3 regions of the Streptomyces sp. NPDC051133 genome follow, and region 2 is predicted to be linked to each of the others. Evidence: riboswitches for the same ligand, from Rfam matches in the RefSeq annotation. Region 2 holds a riboswitch; each other region holds the start of a gene.
What was found. Region 2 has a riboswitch for thiamine pyrophosphate ahead of AB0N17_RS16930 (thiamine ABC transporter substrate-binding protein). Riboswitches for the same ligand answer to the same signal wherever they lie in the genome.
Positions count from the first base shown of each region.

Region 1: linked by a shared signal. The riboswitch ahead of thiO (glycine oxidase ThiO) and the one ahead of AB0N17_RS16930 (thiamine ABC transporter substrate-binding protein) in region 2 are both predicted to bind thiamine pyrophosphate.
Region 3: linked by a shared signal. The riboswitch ahead of AB0N17_RS04430 (cytosine permease) and the one ahead of AB0N17_RS16930 (thiamine ABC transporter substrate-binding protein) in region 2 are both predicted to bind thiamine pyrophosphate.

Region 1 covers NZ_JBFBBK010000045.1:38,772-44,977, reverse strand. The annotation lists gene pknB (Stk1 family PASTA domain-containing Ser/Thr kinase) at 1-1,707, opposite strand, end outside; gene AB0N17_RS34300 (thiazole synthase) at 1,812-2,606, opposite strand; gene thiS (sulfur carrier protein ThiS) at 2,610-2,810, opposite strand; gene thiO (glycine oxidase ThiO) at 2,825-3,985, opposite strand; TPP riboswitch at 3,982-4,093, opposite strand; gene AB0N17_RS34285 (hypothetical protein) at 4,147-4,497, shown strand; gene AB0N17_RS34280 (FAD-dependent oxidoreductase) at 4,530-5,762, shown strand; gene AB0N17_RS34275 (Rv2175c family DNA-binding protein) at 5,919-6,206, shown strand, end outside.
Region 2 covers NZ_JBFBBK010000014.1:124,903-131,108, reverse strand. The annotation lists gene AB0N17_RS16935 (iron ABC transporter permease) at 1-1,368, opposite strand, end outside; gene AB0N17_RS16930 (thiamine ABC transporter substrate-binding protein) at 1,425-2,498, opposite strand; TPP riboswitch at 2,582-2,690, opposite strand; gene rlmN (23S rRNA (adenine(2503)-C(2))-methyltransferase RlmN) at 2,714-3,820, opposite strand; gene AB0N17_RS16920 (hypothetical protein) at 3,957-4,271, opposite strand; gene AB0N17_RS16915 (hypothetical protein) at 4,491-5,015, shown strand; gene AB0N17_RS16910 (hypothetical protein) at 5,980-6,206, opposite strand, start outside.
Region 3 covers NZ_JBFBBK010000003.1:11,344-17,549, reverse strand. The annotation lists gene AB0N17_RS04435 (serine protease) at 1-163, shown strand, start outside; gene AB0N17_RS04430 (cytosine permease) at 246-1,640, opposite strand; TPP riboswitch at 1,630-1,725, opposite strand; gene AB0N17_RS04425 (TetR/AcrR family transcriptional regulator) at 1,963-2,745, opposite strand; gene AB0N17_RS04420 (VOC family protein) at 2,830-3,219, shown strand; gene AB0N17_RS04415 (CDP-alcohol phosphatidyltransferase family protein) at 3,481-4,149, shown strand; gene AB0N17_RS04410 (hypothetical protein) at 4,214-4,849, opposite strand; gene AB0N17_RS04405 (multicopper oxidase domain-containing protein) at 4,987-6,206, opposite strand, start outside.

The DNA of each region.
Region 1 (6,206 bases), on a different contig from region 2:
CGTCAGCGTCACCGTGTCGCCCTCGGCGGCCTGGCTGCCGTCGCCCGGGCTCTGCCGCGCCACCTCGCCCTTGTCGTACTCGGAGTTGACCTGCTGCGGGGCGATCTTCACCTTCAGCCCGGCGTCGGTCAGATCCTGCCGGGCACTGTCCAGGTCCTCCCCGGTGACGTCCGGCACGTCGACCGGGCTGCCCTTGCTGACGGTCAGCGCGATGGCCGAGTCCGCGTGCCGCCGGGTGCCCGCCCGCGGGGTCGTGCCGATCACGGAGCCCTTCGGGACGTCCTCGCTGAACTGCCGGGTCACCATGCCCGGCTCCAGGCCGTCCGCCTTCAGCCGCGCCCGCGCCTGGGCCAGCGGGCGGCCCGCCACGTCCGGCACGTTCACCATCTCCGGGCCGAGCGAGATCGTCAGCGTCACCGAGTCGTGGTCCCGGATCCGGGCGCCCGACGCCGGGTCGCTGCCGATGACCGTGCCCCGCCCGACCGTGTCGTTGTACTCACGCTTGACCCGCCCGGCCTCCAGACCGGCCGCCTTCAGCCGTGCCCGCGCCTGCGCCTCGCTCTTCGACAGCAGCGGCGGCACCTTCGTGAACTGGCCGGAGTTGATGTACCAGACCCCGGCGCCCAGGCCGAGCACCAGCAGCACGGCGACCACGACGGCCGGCACCAGGCGCCGCGGCCGCCGGTCCGGCGCCGGCGGGGCCTGGAGCCGGCTGGTGCGCAGGACGCCGTCGGCGGGCTCGTCCTCGCCCACGGGCAGCGGGCGGGGCACTGTGAGCGAGCGCGGAATCACGCTCGTCCGGTCGTCGGCGTTGTCGTGGTCCGCGGCCAGGGCCTGCGGCGGCAGCGCGTCCAGCTGGACGTCGCTCAGCGCCTCGCGGGCACCCCGCACCTGGGCGAGCAGCGCCACGGCGTCCTGCGGCCGGACCTCAGGGGTGCGCGCGGCGGCCGACGCGACCAGCTCGTCCAGCTCGTACGGCAGCCCCGGCACCAGCGCCGAGGGCGACGGCACGTCCTCGTGGATGTGCTTGTACAGCACCTGGGCGGGGGAGTCCCCGGAGTGCGGCTTCCCGCCCGTCAGCATCTCGTAGAGCACGACACCGCACGCGTACACGTCGACCCGGGGGTCGGCGGTGCCCTGCTCGATCTGCTCGGGCGCCAGGTACGACACGGTCCCGAGCACGGCACCCGTCGTACTGGTCACCGTGTCCACGGACCGCACCAGCCCGAAGTCGGCGACCTTGACCCGGCCGTCGTCCCCTATCAGCACGTTCTCGGGCTTCATGTCGCGGTGCACGAAACCGGCCCGGTGCGCGGCACCGAGCGCGGCCAGCACCGGCTCCAGGATGTCCAGCGCGGCCCGCGGCTGCAGCGCGCCCCGCTCCCGCAGTACGTCCCGCAGGGTGCACCCGGCGACGTACTCCATCGCCAGGTACACGTACGACCCGTCGGTGCCCTGGTCGAAGACCTGGACGACATTGGGGTGGGCCAGCCGGGCGACGGACTTCGCCTCCCGGATGAACCGCTCCACGAAGGAGCCGTCGGCCGCGAGCGTCGGGTGCATCACCTTCAGCGCGAGAACACGGTCGAGGCGGGTGTCCAGGGCCCGGTAGACCGTGGCCATCCCGCCGACCGCGATCCGTGCGTCGACGCGATAGCGGCCGTCGAGCACCTGCCCGACGAGGGGGTCCTGAAGGGTCGTATCCACGCAGGGGAGTCTACGAGGGACGACCGACAGTGCCGCGCGTTGCGCCGTTCGGGGGGCGGAATGCAGCAGAGCTGTGACTCTCGTGCGATCTGTCACTCATGTGATCAGAAGGCCGGGCGTTCCGGATCCAGGTGGGCGCGGCCCTCGGCGGGCGAGGAGGCCTCGGCGAAGTGCCGCCGCGGGATCCGCCCCGCCAGCCGGGCCAGCCGGCCCGCCTCCACCGCGTGCCTCATCGCGGCGGCCATCGTCTCGGGCTCCTGCGCGCGCGTGACGGCGGAGGCGAGCATCACCCCCGCACAGCCCAGCTCCATCGCCAGTGCCACGTCCGAGGCCGTACCGGCCCCCGCGTCCAGGATCACCGGCACGCGCGCGTGCTCCACGATCAGCTGGAAGTTGTGCGGATTGCGGATGCCGAGCCCCGAGCCGATCGGCGAGCCCAGCGGCATCACGGCCGCACAGCCGACGTCCTCCAGCTTCCGCGCGAGCACGGGATCGTCGTTGGTGTACGGCAGCACCGTGAACCCGTCGTCCACGAGCGTCTCGGCCGCCTCCAGCAGCTCCACCGGGTCCGGCAGCAGCGTCCGCTCGTCGGCGATGACCTCCAGCTTGATCAGGTCCGTGCCCAGCGCCTCCCGGGCGAGCCGCGCGGTCAGCACGGCCTCCCCGGCGGTGAAGCAGCCCGCCGTGTTCGGCAGCACCCGGATGCCCAGCTTCTGCAGCACCGACAGCACCGAGCCGTGCACGGAGGGGTCCACCCGGCGCATCGCGACCGTGGTCAGCTCCGTACCGGAGGCGAGCAGCGCCCGCTCCAGCACCTCCAGGCTGGGCGCGCCGCCCGTGCCCATGATCAGCCGGGACGAGTAGGTCGTACCCCCCAGCACCAGGGAATCGTCGGCCATGGCTCAGCCTCCTTGAACGGCGGTGAGGACTTCGACGCGATCACCCTCCGCGAGCGCGGTGGAGGCCCACTGCGCGCGCGGGACGACGGTCTCGTTGACGGCCGCGGCCACCCCGGAGGGCGCCGGGGTGAGGGTCGTCACGAGCGAGTCGAGAGGGGTGCCCGGGGCGATCTCCCGGCGCTCCCCGTTGACGGAGATCGAGATGGTGACGGACATGCTCATGCGGACTGCTCCAGGAGTACGGCGCCGAAGCGCTGCGGGGTGAACGGGCGGGCCTCCTCCGGCAGCGCACCGCCGGCCAGCACCTGCGCCATGACGTCCCCGGTGACGGGCGTGAGCAGCACCCCGTTGCGGTAGTGCCCGGTGGCCAGCAGCAACCCGGCCAGGCCGGACGGGCCGAGGAGCGGCGCGTTGTCGGGGGAGCCGGGGCGCAGCCCGGCCCGGGTCTCGGTGAGCGGCAGCTCGGTGATGCCCGGCACCAGCTCATGGGCGTCGCGCAGCAGCTCGTACACGCCGCCCGCGGTGACCGTCGTGTCCCAGCCCAGCTCCTCGCTGGTGGCGCCGACGACCAGTTCGCCGTTCTCCCGGGGCACCAGGTAGACCTGGCCGCCGCGGACCACGGCCCGCACCGTCCGGCTCAGGAACGGCGCGAACCGTTCGGGCACCGTCAGCCGCAGCACCTGCCCCTTGACCGGCCGCACCGGCGGCACCAGGGCCTCGGGCACGCCCGCCAGCCGTCCGCTCAGGCTGCCGGCCGCGAGCACCACCTGCCCGGCGCGCAGCCCGGTGCCGTCCGCGGTGGTGACCCCGGCGGCCCGGCCCGCCACCACGTCCAGCCGCTCGGCCCACGCCCGGTGGAACACCACTCCGGTCCGCTCGCACGCGGCCACCAGGGCCGCCGCCAGCCGGCGCGGGTCGATCTGGTGGTCGCCGTCGACCCGCAGCCCACCGCGCACCCCGGGCGCCAGCATCGGCTCCAGGCGCCGGCACTCCCGCCCCGACAGCCACTCGGCGTCGAGCCCGCAGCGCTGCTGGAGGGCGTGCAGTTCCCGCAGGTGGGCACGGTCGTCGGCGTCGAGCGCGACCGCGAGGGTGCCGCTGCGGCGGTAGCCGAGGTCGTGCCCGGTCAGTTCGGTCAGCTCGGCCGCGAAGTCCGGATAGCGGCGGGCGGACTCCAGGTTCAGGGCGAGCAGCCGCTCCTCGCCGTAGTGCAGTTCGGAGACCGCGGCCAGCATCCCCGCCGCGACCCGTGCGGCCCCGCCCCCGGGCTCGGGGTCCACGACGGCCGTGGCGAGCCCGCGCTGCGCGGCGCGCCAGGCCGTGACCAGACCGATGATTCCGCCCCCGACGACGAGGACGTCGGACGTGCGTGACGACATGGGCGTCAGCCCCTCCCTTCGCCGGCATGACCCGGATCAGGTTCGTACGGTCGGAGGCCGCCAGCCTCCCTCTCAGCCCGGTGCGTCCGGGCTCCCGCGAGTGCTTGTACGGTGGCCACCCTAGCCCGCCCCGCTCGCCGCCCGTAAGGGAGCCCCTCGCCGTGCCCCGTTCGCTCGACGGACTGATCCTCGCCCCCGTGGCGGACCAAGCCCCAGGTCAGGTGGGTACCGGAACCCGGTTCGCGTACCACGAGAAGGACGGCGAGATCTGGGCCGGGTACGCGGGCGGCGACGTCGTGCGCGGCCATCTGATCGGCACGCGCGCGGGGGACCGGCTCGACTTCCGGTACGTGCAGTTGCGGACCGACGGCACGACGGCCTCCGGGCACTGCGTGTCGACGGTCGTCGAACTGCCCGACGGTCGCGTGCGACTCGAGGAGGACTGGCAGTGGGAGTCGCGGCCCGGTAGCGGGACGAGCGTTGTGGAACAGGTCACCGAGCACGCCCCCTGACTGACAGTCCGTCACGTGTCTATGGTGATCAGGTGAGCGAGCAGACAGCGGAACAGGGCACGTCACAGGCGCGGCGCGCGGTCGTCGTCGGCGCGGGCATGGCCGGGGTGCAGACCGCGGTCGCCCTGCGGGAACAGGGCTTCACGGGCACCGTCACCATCATCGGCGCCGAGCCGCACCAGCCGTACGACCGGCCGCCGCTGTCGAAGGCCGTCCTGCTCGGCAAGGCCGAGGACTCCGCCTTCGAGGTCGACTTCGAGTCGCTCGGCGTCGAGCTGCGGCTCGGCTGCGAGGTGCTGGGCCTGCGCCCCGCCGCGCACGAACTGGACACCGAGGCGGGTCCGGTGCCGTACGACGTCCTGGTCCTGGCCACCGGCGCCGAGCCGATCACGCTGCCCGGCACCGAGGGCGTCCCCGGGGTGCACCTGCTGCGCACCCTGGACGACGCCGAGCGGCTGCGGCCGGTGCTCGCCCGGCAGCACGACATCGTGGTCGTCGGCGCCGGCTGGATCGGCGCCGAGTTCGCCACCGCCGCGCGCGAGGCCGGCTGCGCGGTGACCGTCGTGGAGGCCACCGACCGGCCGCTCGCCGGCGCCCTGCCCGCCGAGGTCGCCGCCCCCATGGCCGGCTGGTACGCCGACGCCGGCGCCGAGCTGCGCACCCACGCGCGCGTGGAGCGCGTCGAGCCCGGCGCGGTCGTGCTCGACGACGGCACCCGGCTGCCCGCGGGCGCGGTCGTCGTCGGCATCGGCGCCCGCCCCGCCACCGCCTGGCTGGCCGGTTCCGGCATCGAGCTGGGCCCGCACCACGAGGTCCTCGCCGACGCCCACCTGCGCACCAACGTGCCCGACGTGTACGCCGTCGGCGACTGCGCCTCCTTCCCCTCGGCCCGCTACGGCGAGCGGCTGCTCGTCCACCACTGGGACAACGCCCTGCAGGGGCCGCGCACGGTCGCCGCGAACATCCTCGGCGAGACCCCGGCCGCCTACGACCCGGTGCCGTACTTCTGGTCGGAGCAGTTCGGCCGGTTCGTGCAGTACGCCGGTCACCACGCCGCGGCCGACCGCACGGTGTGGCGCGGTGACCCGTCCGGCCCCGCCTGGACGGTCTGCTGGCTCCGTGAGGGCCGCCTGGCGGCCCTCCTGGCGGTGGGCCGCCCGCGCGACCTGGCCCAGGGCCGCCGCCTGATCGAATCGGGCCGCGGCATGGACCCGGAGGCGCTGGCGGATCCGGGACGGCCCCTGAAAGAAGCAACGGCCACCTGATCGGCGCCACCGGAGGACAGCCGTCCCCGGGGGCGAGGGACAGGTCGATGCCGGGGCGTGACCGGCCACGACAGTGCTGCAGCCGGACGACGACCCGTCGCGGCACCCGGCGGAGCGGATCGCGGCCGAACCGGCGGAGCGCCTACCCTTGGTGCCGTGACCGAGATTGACGCAAAGATCGATGCTCTCGTCCCCGCCTGGCTCACCCTCCCCGACATCGCCGAACAGTTCGGCGTCGAGGTGACGCGTGTGCGGCAGCTGGTCAAGGAGGGCCAGCTCATCGCCGTACGCCGCGGTGAGAACCGGGCGCTGCACGTCCCCGCCGCCTTCATCGACGGGGACAAGGTCGTCAAGGGCCTGTCCGGCACCCTGACGCTCCTGAGGGACGACGGCTTCACGGTCGAAGAGATGATCGAATGGCTCTTCACCCCCGACCCGACCCTG
Region 2 (6,206 bases):
CAGCGCCCGCCGCACCAGTGGCAGGTCCACCTCGCGCCACACCCGCCAGGGCGACGCCCCGAGCACGGCGGCGGCCTCACGCAGCCGTCCGTCGACCGCACGCAGCACCGGCAGCATCGTCCGTACGACGAAGGGTGCGCCGACCAGCGCCTGCGCGAGCGGCACCAGGAACCAGGACTGGCGCAGGTCCAGCGGCGGCTTGTCGAGCGCGATCAGGAAACCGAAGCCGACGGTCACGGCGGACACGCCGAGCGGCAGCATCAACAGCGCGTCGAAGCCCCGTACCAGCCGCCCGGCGTCCCGGCGGGCCAGCGCGGCGGCCGCGAGACCTCCGATCACGAGGGCGATCGCGGTGGCGGCGACGGCGTACTGCAGCGAGGTCCACACGGCGTGCACGGGCGGCACCAGGAACGTACCGCCGTCGGCGTCCGTCAGCGCCCGGTAGTAGCCGAGGCCGGGCGCGTCGAGGGAGCGCCGGACGAGCACGGCGAGCGGCAGGACGAGCAGCAGCGCGATGGTGACGAGCACCCCGGCGAACAGCGCCCACTGCCCGGCGCCGCGCGGCCGGCGCGCGGTCGACTCCGGGGCCACGAGCCGCAGGGCGCCCTCCCGCCGCCGTACCGTCCAGGCGTGCACGACGAGGATCGCGCCGACGGCGGCGAACTGGACGAGGGTGAGGACGGCGGCCGTCGACAGATCGAGAACCTCGGAGGTCTGCCGGTAGATCTCCACTTCGAGGGTGGAGAAGGTGGGACCGCCGAGGATCTGCACGATGCCGAAGGAGGTGAAGGTGAACAGGAACACCATCAGCGCGGCGGCGGCCACGGCGGGCGCGAGCGCGGGCAGGGTCACCTTCCGCCAGGCTCGCAGGGGCGAGGCGCCCAGCACCCGGGCGGCCTCCTCCTGACGGGGGTCGAGCTGGGCCCACAGCCCGCCGACGGTCCGCACGACGACCGCGTAGTTGAAGAAGACGTGGGCCGTCAGGATCGCCCACACGGTGGTGTCCAGCCGTACGCCCCACAGCCGGTCCAGCAGCCCGCCGTGCCCGACCAGCGCCAGGAAGGCGCTGCCCACGACGACGGTCGGCAGCACGAACGGCACGGTGACCACGGCCCGCAGCAGCTGCTTGCCCGGGAAGTCGAGGCGGGCGAACACGTAGGCGGCGGGCAGCGCGAGCACCAGGGTCAGCGCGGTGGAGGCGAGCGCCTGCCAGGTGGTGAACCACAGCACGTGCCGGATGTCCGGCTGCGTGACCACGTCCACGATCCGCCCGAACCGCCAGACGCCGTCGGCCTTCAGCCCGCGCGTGACGATCGCGGCGACCGGCCAGGCGAAGAACAGCGCGAAGAACGCGACGGGCAGGGCCATGAGCCCGAGCCGCGCCGCGTTCCCCGTGCGGCTGCCCTCGCGCGGGGCGCGAGGGGCTACTTCAGTACGAGCGAGGTCCACGACTTGACCCACTGGTCACGGTTGGCGGCGATCCTGCCGGGCGCCATGGTCTCGGGGTGCCGGGCGGCCGGACCGAACTCGGTGAACTCGGCGGGCACCGCGGCGCCCTGCACCACCGGGTAGACGTACATCTTCAGCGGCATGTCCTCCTGGAACTCCTTGGAGACCAGGAAGTCGACGAACGCCTCGGCGCCCTTGGGGTTCTTCGCGTGGGCGAGCACCCCGGCGAACTCGATCTGCCGGAAGCAGGTGCCGGTGGCGATGCCGGTCGGGGCGGTGGCGGGCCGCTTCTCGGCGTAGATCACCTCGGCGGGCGGCGAGGAGGCGTACGACACCACGAGCGGGCGGTCGCCGCCGGCCTTCTTGCCCCCGGTGGAGCCGGAGAACTCCTGGGAATAGGCCTGCTCCCAGCCGTCGACCACCTTGACGCCGTTGGCCTTGAGCTTCTTCCAGTAGTCCTGCCAGCCGTCGTTCCCGAACTGCGCGGCGCTGCCGAGCAGGAAGCCGAGGCCGGGCGAGGAGGTGGCCGCGTTCTCGGTGACGAGGAGGTTCTTGTACTGCGGCTTCACCAGGTCGGCGAAGGACTGCGGCGGGGTCAGCCGGTGCTTGCCGAACCAGGCCTTGTCGTAGTTGACGCAGATGTCGCCGTAGTCGACGGGCGTGACCCGGTGCTTGTCCTTGTCCAGCTGGTAGGGGGCGCCGACCTTGTCGAGGCCCTTGGCCGTGTACGGCTCGAACAGCCCGTTGTCGAGGGCGCGGGAGAGCAGGGTGTTGTCGACGCCGAAGAAGACGTCGCCCTGCGGGTTGTCCTTGGTCAGGATGGCCTTGTTGACGGCCTGGCCGGCATCGCCGTCGTTGAGGACCCGCACCTTGTACCCGGACCGCTTCTCGAAGTCCCGCAGCACGTTCTTGGAGACGGCCCACGAGTCGTGGCTGACCAGGGTCACGGTCCGGGAGTCCGCGGACGACGTGCCCTCGCCGGAACCGCACGCGGACAGGCCCATCAGGCCGAGCCCGACCGCCACGGCCACGAAGGTCTTGTTCTGCACTGGTTGTCCTCCTGGGGGTTGGCCAGGAAGAGACGCGGCCCTGCCCGGCCTTTCCGTACGGCAGGCCGGGCAGGGCGCAACAGCTTGAGTGATGACCGAACTTCCTACCCAGAATGACCTGGGCGAGGTTCAGAGGGTCTGCGGCCCTGTCCGCCGCACTCTCAGCGCTGTGGCGCTCCCCTGTCGGAATATGAAGATGTGTGGACCCGGCCAGATTACCGCTCGGTGGCGGCGAGCTGACCGCAGGCTCCGTCGATCTCCTGACCACGGGTGTCCCGGACGGTGACCGGCACTCCATGGGCCGCGATGGCCTCCACGAACGCCTTCTCGTCCTCGGGCCGCGAGGCGGTCCACTTCGAACCCGGCGTCGGGTTCAGCGGGATGAGATTGACGTGCACGGGCTTGCCCTTGAGCAGCCGCCCGAGCCGGTCGCCTCGCCACGCCTGGTCATTGATGTCGCGGATCAGCGCGTACTCGATCGACAGCCGCCGCCCGCTCTTCTCGACGTACTCGAACCCGGCGTCCAGCACCTCGCGCACCTTCCACCGCGTGTTCACGGGGACGAGGGTGTCGCGCAGCTCGTCGTCGGGGGCGTGCAGGGAGATCGCGAGCCGGCACTTGAAGCCCTCGTCGGCGAACCGGTGGATGGCCGGCACGAGCCCGACGGTGGACACGGTGATCCCGCGCTGCGACAGGCCCAGCCCGTCCGGCGTGGGATCGGTGAGCGCGCGGATCGCACCGACGACCCGCTTGTAGTTGGCGAGCGGCTCGCCCATCCCCATGAAGACGATGTTGGACAGCCGCGCGGGCCCGCCGGGCACCTCTCCGTCCCTGAGCGCCCGCATCCCGTCGACGATCTGGTGGACGATCTCGGCGGTGGACAGGTTCCGGTCCAGCCCGGCCTGCCCGGTGGCACAGAACGGGCAGTTCATGCCGCATCCGGCCTGTGAGCTGATGCACATGGTGACCCGGTCCGGGTACCGCATCAGCACGGACTCCACGAGGGTCCCGTCGAACAGCCGCCACAGCGTCTTGCGGGTGGTGCCCTGGTCGGTGGACAGATGCCGTACGACGGTCATCAGCTCCGGGAACAGCGCTTCCTGCAGCCTGCCGCGCGACCCGGCGGGGATGTCGGTCCACTCCTCCGGGTCGTGCGCGTACCGCGCGAAGTAGTGCTGCGAGAGCTGCTTGGCACGGAACGGCTTCTCCCCGGCCTCGGCGACGGCGTCCTTGCGCTCGGCGGGCGAGAGATCGGCGAGATGCCGCGGCGGCTTCTGAGCTCCGCGCGGGGCGACGAAAGTGAGTTCTCCGGGCTTAGGCATGGCGTTACCAGTGTCGCAGATCAAATTCGGTGACCTGCGGCTGCCGCATGCTACGACTGTCGTCAGTAGGCGTCACCGGTCACTGCTGAGCGGCCTCGGACGGCCCAGCGACGGCCCAGGCACGGCCCGACGACGATCACTCGTCGGCTGCCCGCCACTCGTCGAGGCGGACCCTGACCTGGTGATTGTCGGCGTGCCAGAAGACCTCACCACTGACGATGGCCCCGAGGGCCGGGAGGTCCATCCCCTGCGGCATGGACGTGATCTCGGCCAGCGCTATGGCGTTCGGCACGCCATCCATACGCAGGAAGACGCCGAAGGGCTGCCGACCGATGACTTCCCCGGTGATGTGGGTCCCCACGGGCAGTGCCGCGACGGTTGCCGGCCAGCTTTCCAGCACCGTGTCCGCAGCCGGCGCTTCGGGGCCCGTGGGCCACGCGTACTCATCCATCGCCGGATCATGACATCGCGAGCGATCAAGGGCTTAGTACTCCGGCTGTAGATCGTGATCTTCGTAGTACGCGGTCGTCCGGGCCGTCTCTCGTCCCGGGTTGGTCCGACTGGTCGGATCTGACGGTGGGTCGCGCCGGGACGTTCCGGGCGGCGGCACCGCCGAGGTTATGAATGCGGCACCTGACCATCCACGAGCATCAACCTCAGGAGCCACACGATGCGCCCCATCAGAGCAGCCTGTCTCGGCACGGCCACTGCCCTGGTCACCCTTCTCGCCTGCACCCCTGTCGCGTCCGCCGCGACGAACACCGACTCCGCCCACGCCAAGGGCGGAGACAAGGTCATCACACTCATCGGCCATCTCGCGCAGCAGTCGCGCTTCCCCGTCAACCCCGGCGGCCCCGCCGCCCAGGGCGATCGGACCGTGGTCCGCTCGATCCTCTTCGACGAGAACGACAAAATCCAGGTCGGCGAAACCGACGGCTTCTGCACCACCACCACGGTCGAAAATCGCGGAGCGGAGGAGTGCGTCGTGACCTACAAACTCCCGGGCGGCCAGCTCACCGCGCAGGGGATGGTCTTCCGCATTCTCAACGCGCAGGGCGGCGTCGCGGTCCCTCCCCCTTCGTTCGACAACGCGATCACCGGCGGCACCGGGGTGTTCGACCAGGCTCGTGGTCAGGTCCACGCCGACACGATCGGTACGGGCACCAGGCGCTTCACCATCGACCTCGACCGCTAACTGCCCCTGCTCCCGCCCGATGAGAAGGCTGGGCCGTCCACGGCACGAGCCGACTCGCATACTGTCTCCCGGTTCGGCTTGCCCCCGTCAACGGTCTCGATCCGACACACAGAGTCAGAGACCATTTTCAGGCCTTGAGCCTGCTTCACGATCTTTCCGGCAGCGGTCAGCGCTGCGTCGCTCAGAGACACAGCAGTCACCAACAAGTCCCCCGACTTGGACAGTGCCTCGTTGGCTTTGGCCGAGGCAACGCACGCCGGCGCAGTGGGTGGGCAGAAGGAGTGGGGTGGGCCGCCGACGCGGGTTCAGCTCTGGAAGACGCATGTCCGGCTGACGGTGCGGACGAACAGCCTGGGATGCAAGTCGCCATGATCAGCGCGACTGTGGCCAATCGACGCAAGGAAGCACTCCTGCAGGAAGTGTGAAGGTCGACTGAGCCTACGGTCGTGCATCCTTGGGAGGCAGGCGGTCGAGAAGATGCGTTCGAGCTGAGACGCTGGTACGAAACATCCCACCGTGCCTGACCGCCAGACCTGGATGGAAACCCGTATGGTCGGGGGCCCCGACCTGGGGTTTCGCTGGGGCGGCTGTCGCTCGCCTGTCATTGTCGGCCGCCGTTGGTCGGTCCCTGGGGGCCTCGGACGGCCCACAGGCGGCCCAGAGACGGCCCAGTGACCCACACCAGGCCCTTTATTCGCGCCGAACGCGCTGGTAGGGAGCTTATCGCTGCCCAACTACTGCCAGTTCTCCGGGCCTTAGGCATGGCGTTACCAGTGTCGCAGATCCAAAAGGGTGACCTGAGGGTGTCGCCGGCCACGGCTGTCGTCAGTGGGATGCGCCGGTCGTCCGTGGGACCTTGACCTGGTGGTTGTCGGCGTGCGAGAGGACCTCACCGCTGAGAATGGAGCGCATAGACCGCTGACCGCTGACCCGCGGTCGGTGGCACGTGGACCGCGCGGCCGGATCACTTCTTCCTGAGGTCGGTCTTCCGCTCGGTGGCCTCGCGGAACAGCGCGGCGAGTGTGCGCAGCTGCTGCCGGCGTGCTCGCTCGGTGTCGCGTCTCGCTTGTCGTGCGTCGGCGATGTGCATCAGTGTGCCGCCGACGCCGGCGGCGAACCACAGCGCGGCGTGGATGAAGGCGTGCTGGTAGGCGCGGTGTACGCCGATGACGCAGGCGCCGAGGAACATCA
Region 3 (6,206 bases), on a different contig from region 2:
GTCGGACGCGGTCACCATCGGGTGCCCGCTGGCCGACGAATGGGCGGGCACAGTGACCGACGTCGCCGTCGTCAACGCCCGCGACAAGGCCCACAACATCATGGAGTATCTCGCCCACCCCGAGGTCGCCGGCGAGATAGGCGCCCACCTCGAGCCCGGCTGATCGCCGTAGCCGGGAGTCGATCGACCAGGGCTTCGAGGACGACGGGAGCGAGATCGAGTACTGCTCCGAGGAGCGGGCGCGGTCAGGCGCGGCGCCGTACGCGCAACGGCGTGTAGACGAGCAGCGCCGCGAGGAACGCCACCGGGTAGGCGAGGTCGGCGCCGTGCAGGGCCCGCGCGACCGGGCCCACATACAGGCTGGTGCTCATGAACGGCACCGCTACGGCGAAACCGACGAGGAAGGCCGTGGGAGCCGGCCACCACGGCTGCGCCTCCTCCGCCGTCAGGTCGACGGGGCGGCCGCCGCGCGCCCGCTTGCGGGCCACCCAGTCGACGATCACGATCGCGACGAACGCCGGGATCCAGTAGCCGACGAACAGCAGCACGTTCTGGAAGCGGGCGGTGGTGTCGGCGGCGTGCATCCAGAGCACCAGCGGGAAACCGAGCACCGCGGCGAGCGCGGCGGCGACCGGCCGCGGCAGCCGCACGCCGACGGTCTGCAGCGCCAGCGATCCGCTGTAGTCGTTCATGGCGTTGCTGCACAGCGCCGCGAGAGCGACGGCGAGGAGTCCGAACGCGCCGAGCGCGCCGCCCCCGAGCAGCCGGTCCACGCCACGGGCGGTCTGGTCGGTGAACTGCGCGGCGCCCCACAGGCCGAGCGCCTGCACCGCGACGAAGGACACGCCGACACCGAGCAGGGTGTACCAGAACATGCGCGGACGGGACGCCGTCCGTGGCAGGTAGCGGCTGAAGTCGCTGGCGTAGGGGGCCCACGAGAGGGCGAGGCTCAGCGCGACGGTGCAGGTCAGCACGAACGCGCCCGCCCGGTCGGCGCCGTGCGCGGTCGCGGCCGTCGCGGGCTGGGTGCCGTGCGTGAGCTTCACCGCCAACGCGACGAGCGAGGCGGCGAGCGCGAAGGTCATCACCGTCTGCAGGCGGTGGATCGCCTCGTAACCGATCACGCCCAGCGCCCCCTGGGCCGCCAGCATCACCAGGACACCCAACCAGAACGGCCAGCCGAACAGTTGGGCCAGCGCGTCCCCGCCGAACAGACCGATCAGCGCGTCCCAGGCGATGGACGACAGCCACTGCAGGGCGCCCGGCAGAGCGACGGCCCGTCCGAAGGCCAGCCTCGCCAGCGGCAGCTGGCCCGCCCCGGTCTGGCTGCCCCAGGTCCCCAGGTAGGCCGTGGGCACGGCGCCGAGCAGGGTGCCGAGCACCACGGCGAGCAGCGCGGTGGCGAAGTCCAGTCCGAGGGCCGCTCCGACGGTGCCGGTGAACACGCCGGTCATGGTCAGGTTGGGGGCGAACCACACGGTGAACAGCCGCCGGGGGCTGCCGTAGCGAGCGTCCTCGGGCACCGGCGTGATGCCGCGCGCCTCCACCCGCAGGTCCCCGGGGGCCGTCGGCATCCGGCCGTCGAAGACGCCCCGCGCTTCGGCGACGGTCGTCTCTTCATGGGCATACGGCAACGACATACGACATCCCTCCGCCAGTCCTAACTGGTTCAGGTTCAACGGGTGTGATCTCAGCCCCCGTGCGGGGGCACCCCGTGTCCAGGTACGCCGGCCAGAATAGCCCGTTCCGGTGACCGGTTCCGGCCAGGGCCGGGGCGGGAGGATCTGTCGCACCGCGTGACCGCGTGACTTCGGAATCGGTACCAGGGCGTCGGCGGTTTCGCTGCGAGGACCCGGCTCGACCCCGGCAGGGCGGTCAGGGCGAACGCCCACGGATACCCCGAACGCTCCGCCACGAGCCCGGCGCCCGCGGCGCCGGCCTGCCCCGGCTCCGGGTGTGGCGTCAGCCGGCGGTGTCGGGGTTTCGGTTGCGGTCGATGAGGACGGCGAACGCGTCGAGGATGCGGCGCAGGCCGAACGCGTAGGTGTGGTCGGGGTCGTAGGCGGTGCCGTGTGCGGTGCCTGACGCCGTGCCGACGCGGACGGCCGTCGGGTAGGCGTTCGCGTCGAGGACCCGGGCGAGCAGCGGGGCGTTGACCTGCCACCACTGCTGGGCGCTCATGGCGCTGTCGTGGCGGGCGGATCGGGCGTCGGCGGCGGCGCGGGCTGATGCCTGTACGAAGGTGAGCAGGTGGTTCAGGCAGTCGTCCAGCTGCAGGTCGCTGAGCCCGAGGCCCTCGAACGCGGAGAGCTCGTGCTCGTACTTCCCCATCAGTCCCGGTCCCAGCGGGGGCCTGGAGGTGGAGACGGCCGCGGCCCAGGGGTGGCGTTCGAAAAGTGCTCTGTTCTCGTCGGCGACGGCGGTGACGCGCTGCTGCCAGGACAGCCCGGCCGTGTCCGGTCGGGGCATGCGGGCGTAGGCGGCATCCAGCATGAGGTCGAGAAGTTCGGCCTTGGCCGGCACGTAGGTGTAGAGCGTCATCGGTACCACGCCGAGTTCCTTCGCCACGCGGCGCATCGTCACGGCGTCCAGGCCCTCGTTGTCGGCGATGGCGGTGGCCGCCTCGACCACCGTGTCGATACTCAGCCCGCGCCGCGGCCCGCGGCCGCCCGCAGGGGCGAGGTCACGCCACAGCAGTTGCAGTGTGCGGGCCGGGTCGCCCGCGCTCGTTCGTTCTGTCGGCACGGGGCAAGTCTCTCCCACCGATTCGGCGTACAATGTACAATGTACATTGTACTGCGTACAGAGAATCGAGCCGAGGGAGCACCAGTGAAGATCACCTCCAGTGCCGTGTCGCTCAACGTCGAGGATGTCGAGGCCTCCAGTGCCTTCCTGCAGCGACATTTCGGGTTTCGCGAGGAGATGGCCGCCGACGGCTTCGCGTCCCTCGGCCGCGACGACGCGGGGATGAACGTCATCTTCCTGCGCCGGGGACTGGACACCCTCCCGGCGGACCAGCGCGACGACCACGCCGCCGGCCTCATCCTCGCCTTCACCGTCGACCACCTGGAAGACGAACTGGAGCGCCTGCGCGCCGAAGGCGTCACGATCACCATGCCCATGACGGAGGAAGAGTGGGGCGAGCGCGCGTTCCAAGTGCGCGATCCGAACGGCGTGATCGTCCAGCTGGTCGACTGGAACGCCGCCTCCGCCCGGTGAGACATCTGCGGCGCCGCGCCCGGGCCCATGCCGAAGACGCCCGGCCACTTTCCGAGAGACAACCCTCGTCGATGAGCGGGAATCCATAGTCGAGCCGATAGCATGTCAAACGGCTCGAGATGGAACGCGCCGTGGATCGCGAGCAGAGCGACGGGGAGTCCCGTGGTCTGACCGGCCTGAAGTCGTGGGGCGAACTGGCACACTGAACGCACCGGAGTCCTGCAAGTGGAGTTTTCAAACGCACTGACGCAGCTCTCGAGGATGCAGAAGCCTGCGCGGGGGATTTCGATCTACTCCCGGTTCGTCAATCGGCCGGCGGGAAAGCTGCTCGCGGCGACGGCACACTGTCTCGGTCTTTCACCGGACCACGTGACCGTCGTGAGCGGTCTGGTGACCCTTTCCGCCATCACGGCGATCGCCCTTCACCCGCCTACCGATGTGTTGGGAGGCTGTGTCGCTCTCGCCTTGCTCGGCGGTTACGCTCTCGACTCCGCGGACGGTCAGCTGGCGCGCTTGAACCGATCTGCCAGTCCGCGAGGAGAGTGGATAGATCATGTGATGGACTGCGCGAAACTACTGGGAATTCATGCGGCGGTACTGATCTCGTTCTACCGTTTCGCCGACCTGAGATTTCCCGCTCTCCTGCTCACTCCGATCATCTTCCAATTCGCTTCCCTGGTGTTATTCTTCGGGGGCATTCTGGCGGAGCAGCTGAAGAAGCGGGAAGCGGGCGTACGCCTCCGTCCGGTGTCACCCGCCTCCGTCACCCGTGGCGTCGCACTCCTGCCCGTGGATTACGGTCTGCTGTGCTTCATCTTCTTGTTCCTCGGAAGCCAGAAGACTTTCATCGTCCTCTATCTGACTCTGCTGGCGGCATACGCGGTGCTCGTCCCGGCTTTCCTGGCCAAGTGGTTCCGGGAACTCTCCTGAGCGTCGGAGTGCCGCCATGTGACAAGTGAGGCCCGGGTCATGGCGGTCCGGGCCTCGTCCATGTCTACGGGCAGTGCTCGCCATACTTGACCGCGTTCAGCGTGACCGGCTGCCCGGCCGGCTTCGTCCCGGCGGCCGGCTTCTGCGTGCACACCTGCCAGTTCGATTCGAGCAGCACCATCCGGCCGGCCCCGGTCGCGTCGTTCACGGTGATCGAGGTGCTGGAGTCGAGGGCGTCCCGGGCGGCCTTGACGCTCTTGCCGTGAAAATCGGGCATCTCCCCGCCGGCCGCAGAGGGGGCGGCCTGGTCGTGTGCCGGGCAGGTCTCGGCCAGCTTGACCGCGCCGAAGTCCAGTTCGGAGTTCGTCGCCGCGACGGTGCCGGCCTTGAGGTTCTGGGAACAGACCTTCCAGTCGCGGTCGAGGATCTGCATGCGGTCGCGGCCGAGGGAGTCGTGTGACTTCAGGCGGTAGAACCCGGCGCTCTGAGCGGCGTCCTGGGCGGACTGCAGGCCCATGCCGACGAACTTCGGGACGGTCTTCTTGGTGACGGTTCCGTCCTTGCCCCCGCTGGTGCCGGTGCCGGCCGTCGCGGTGGAGGTGCTGCCGCTGTTGTCCGTCGCGGTGGTGGATTTGCAGGCGGTGGCCGTGCTCAGGACGGCGATGGCGGCGGCGGTGCAGGCGAGCGTTCTGCGATTCATGGTCCCCCCTTGTGCGGGTGTTGCCTGAGGGGCGAGCGTACGGCGACCGTGTGGACGATGGGGGCGCGCGACGGGGCTGTGACCGGATCGGGTGATGTGCGAGGAGCAGCCCCGACGGGCGGGCCGGTGGGGCGTTTTCAGGTGATGCGCAGGTTGGCCATCATGCCCATGTCCTCGTGTTCGGCGTTGTGGCAGTGGAAGAGGTAGCGACCTCGGTATGCGTCGAAGCGGGTGATGATTTCCGCTGACTCTCCGGGGCGTAGGGAGATGGTGTCCTTGAGGCCGGCGTCGTGGGGGAGGGGCGGGCGCCCGTCGCGAGAGAGGATCCGGTAGCCCGTCACGTGCAGGTGTACGGGGTGGTGGACATCGGCGATGAGCCGCCACACCTCCGTGTCGCCGAGGCGTGTGGTGACGTCCGCGCGAGCCGGGTCGAAGGGCAGCCCGCCGATCAGCCAGCCCCGGCCGCCGTGCATCCGGCCGGCCCGGAAGGCGAACTCCCGGACCCGGGTGACCTGTGAGCGGCGCCAGTGCGGCAGATCGGTGGCCAGGATCTTGGGCACCCGGCTGTCGTCGACGGCGCGGCGTGTGATGCGGAAGGCCATGATCTCGCGGGTGCGGCCGGACCCCAGCCGGTTGAGGAGGCGGACAGTGCGGCCGACCGGCTGGTCGGAGAAGTCGACGACCACGTCGTAGCGTTCGGCCGGGGCGACCGGCAGGCGGTGGTGTGTGACGGGGGCGCCGAGCAGGCCTTGGTCTGCGCCGACCTGGACGAGATCGAGCCTGCGCCCGTCGTCCGCCACCGCCTCCAGGTCGTAGTGGCGGGCGTTGGAGGCGTTGAGGATGCGCAACCGGTAGCGGGCCGTGTCCGCTTCGTGGACGGGCCAGGGCGCGCCGTTGACGAGGATGACGTCGCCGAGGACGCCGGCGGTGTAGGGCTCGCGGACGCCGGGCCGCTGTCGCAGGGTCGGGTCGAGGGAGGGGTACGCGAGGTTGCCGTCGCCGTCGAAGGCCCGGTCCGCGATCATCAGCGGGAGTTCGCGGTGGCCGGAGGGCAGGCCGAGGGCCTCTTCGGCGTCGTCACGCACGAAGTGCAGCCCGGCCAGACCGCGCCAGATCGCGGGAGCGGTGAAGTCCATCCGGTGGTCGTGGTACCAGAGCATCGTGGGTCGCTGCTCGACGGGGTAGGTGTACTGCCTGGTCAGCCGAGTCGTCACCGCCTCCGGGTCCCTCATCGGTGCGGTGGCGGGCATGCCGGGCATCCCGGGCATGGCGTGCATGTCGTGGTCGTCCTGCGGCCATCCGGCGGGCAGGACGAGGTCGGTGGGGTAGCCGTCGGATTCGGGGCGGGTGCGACCGC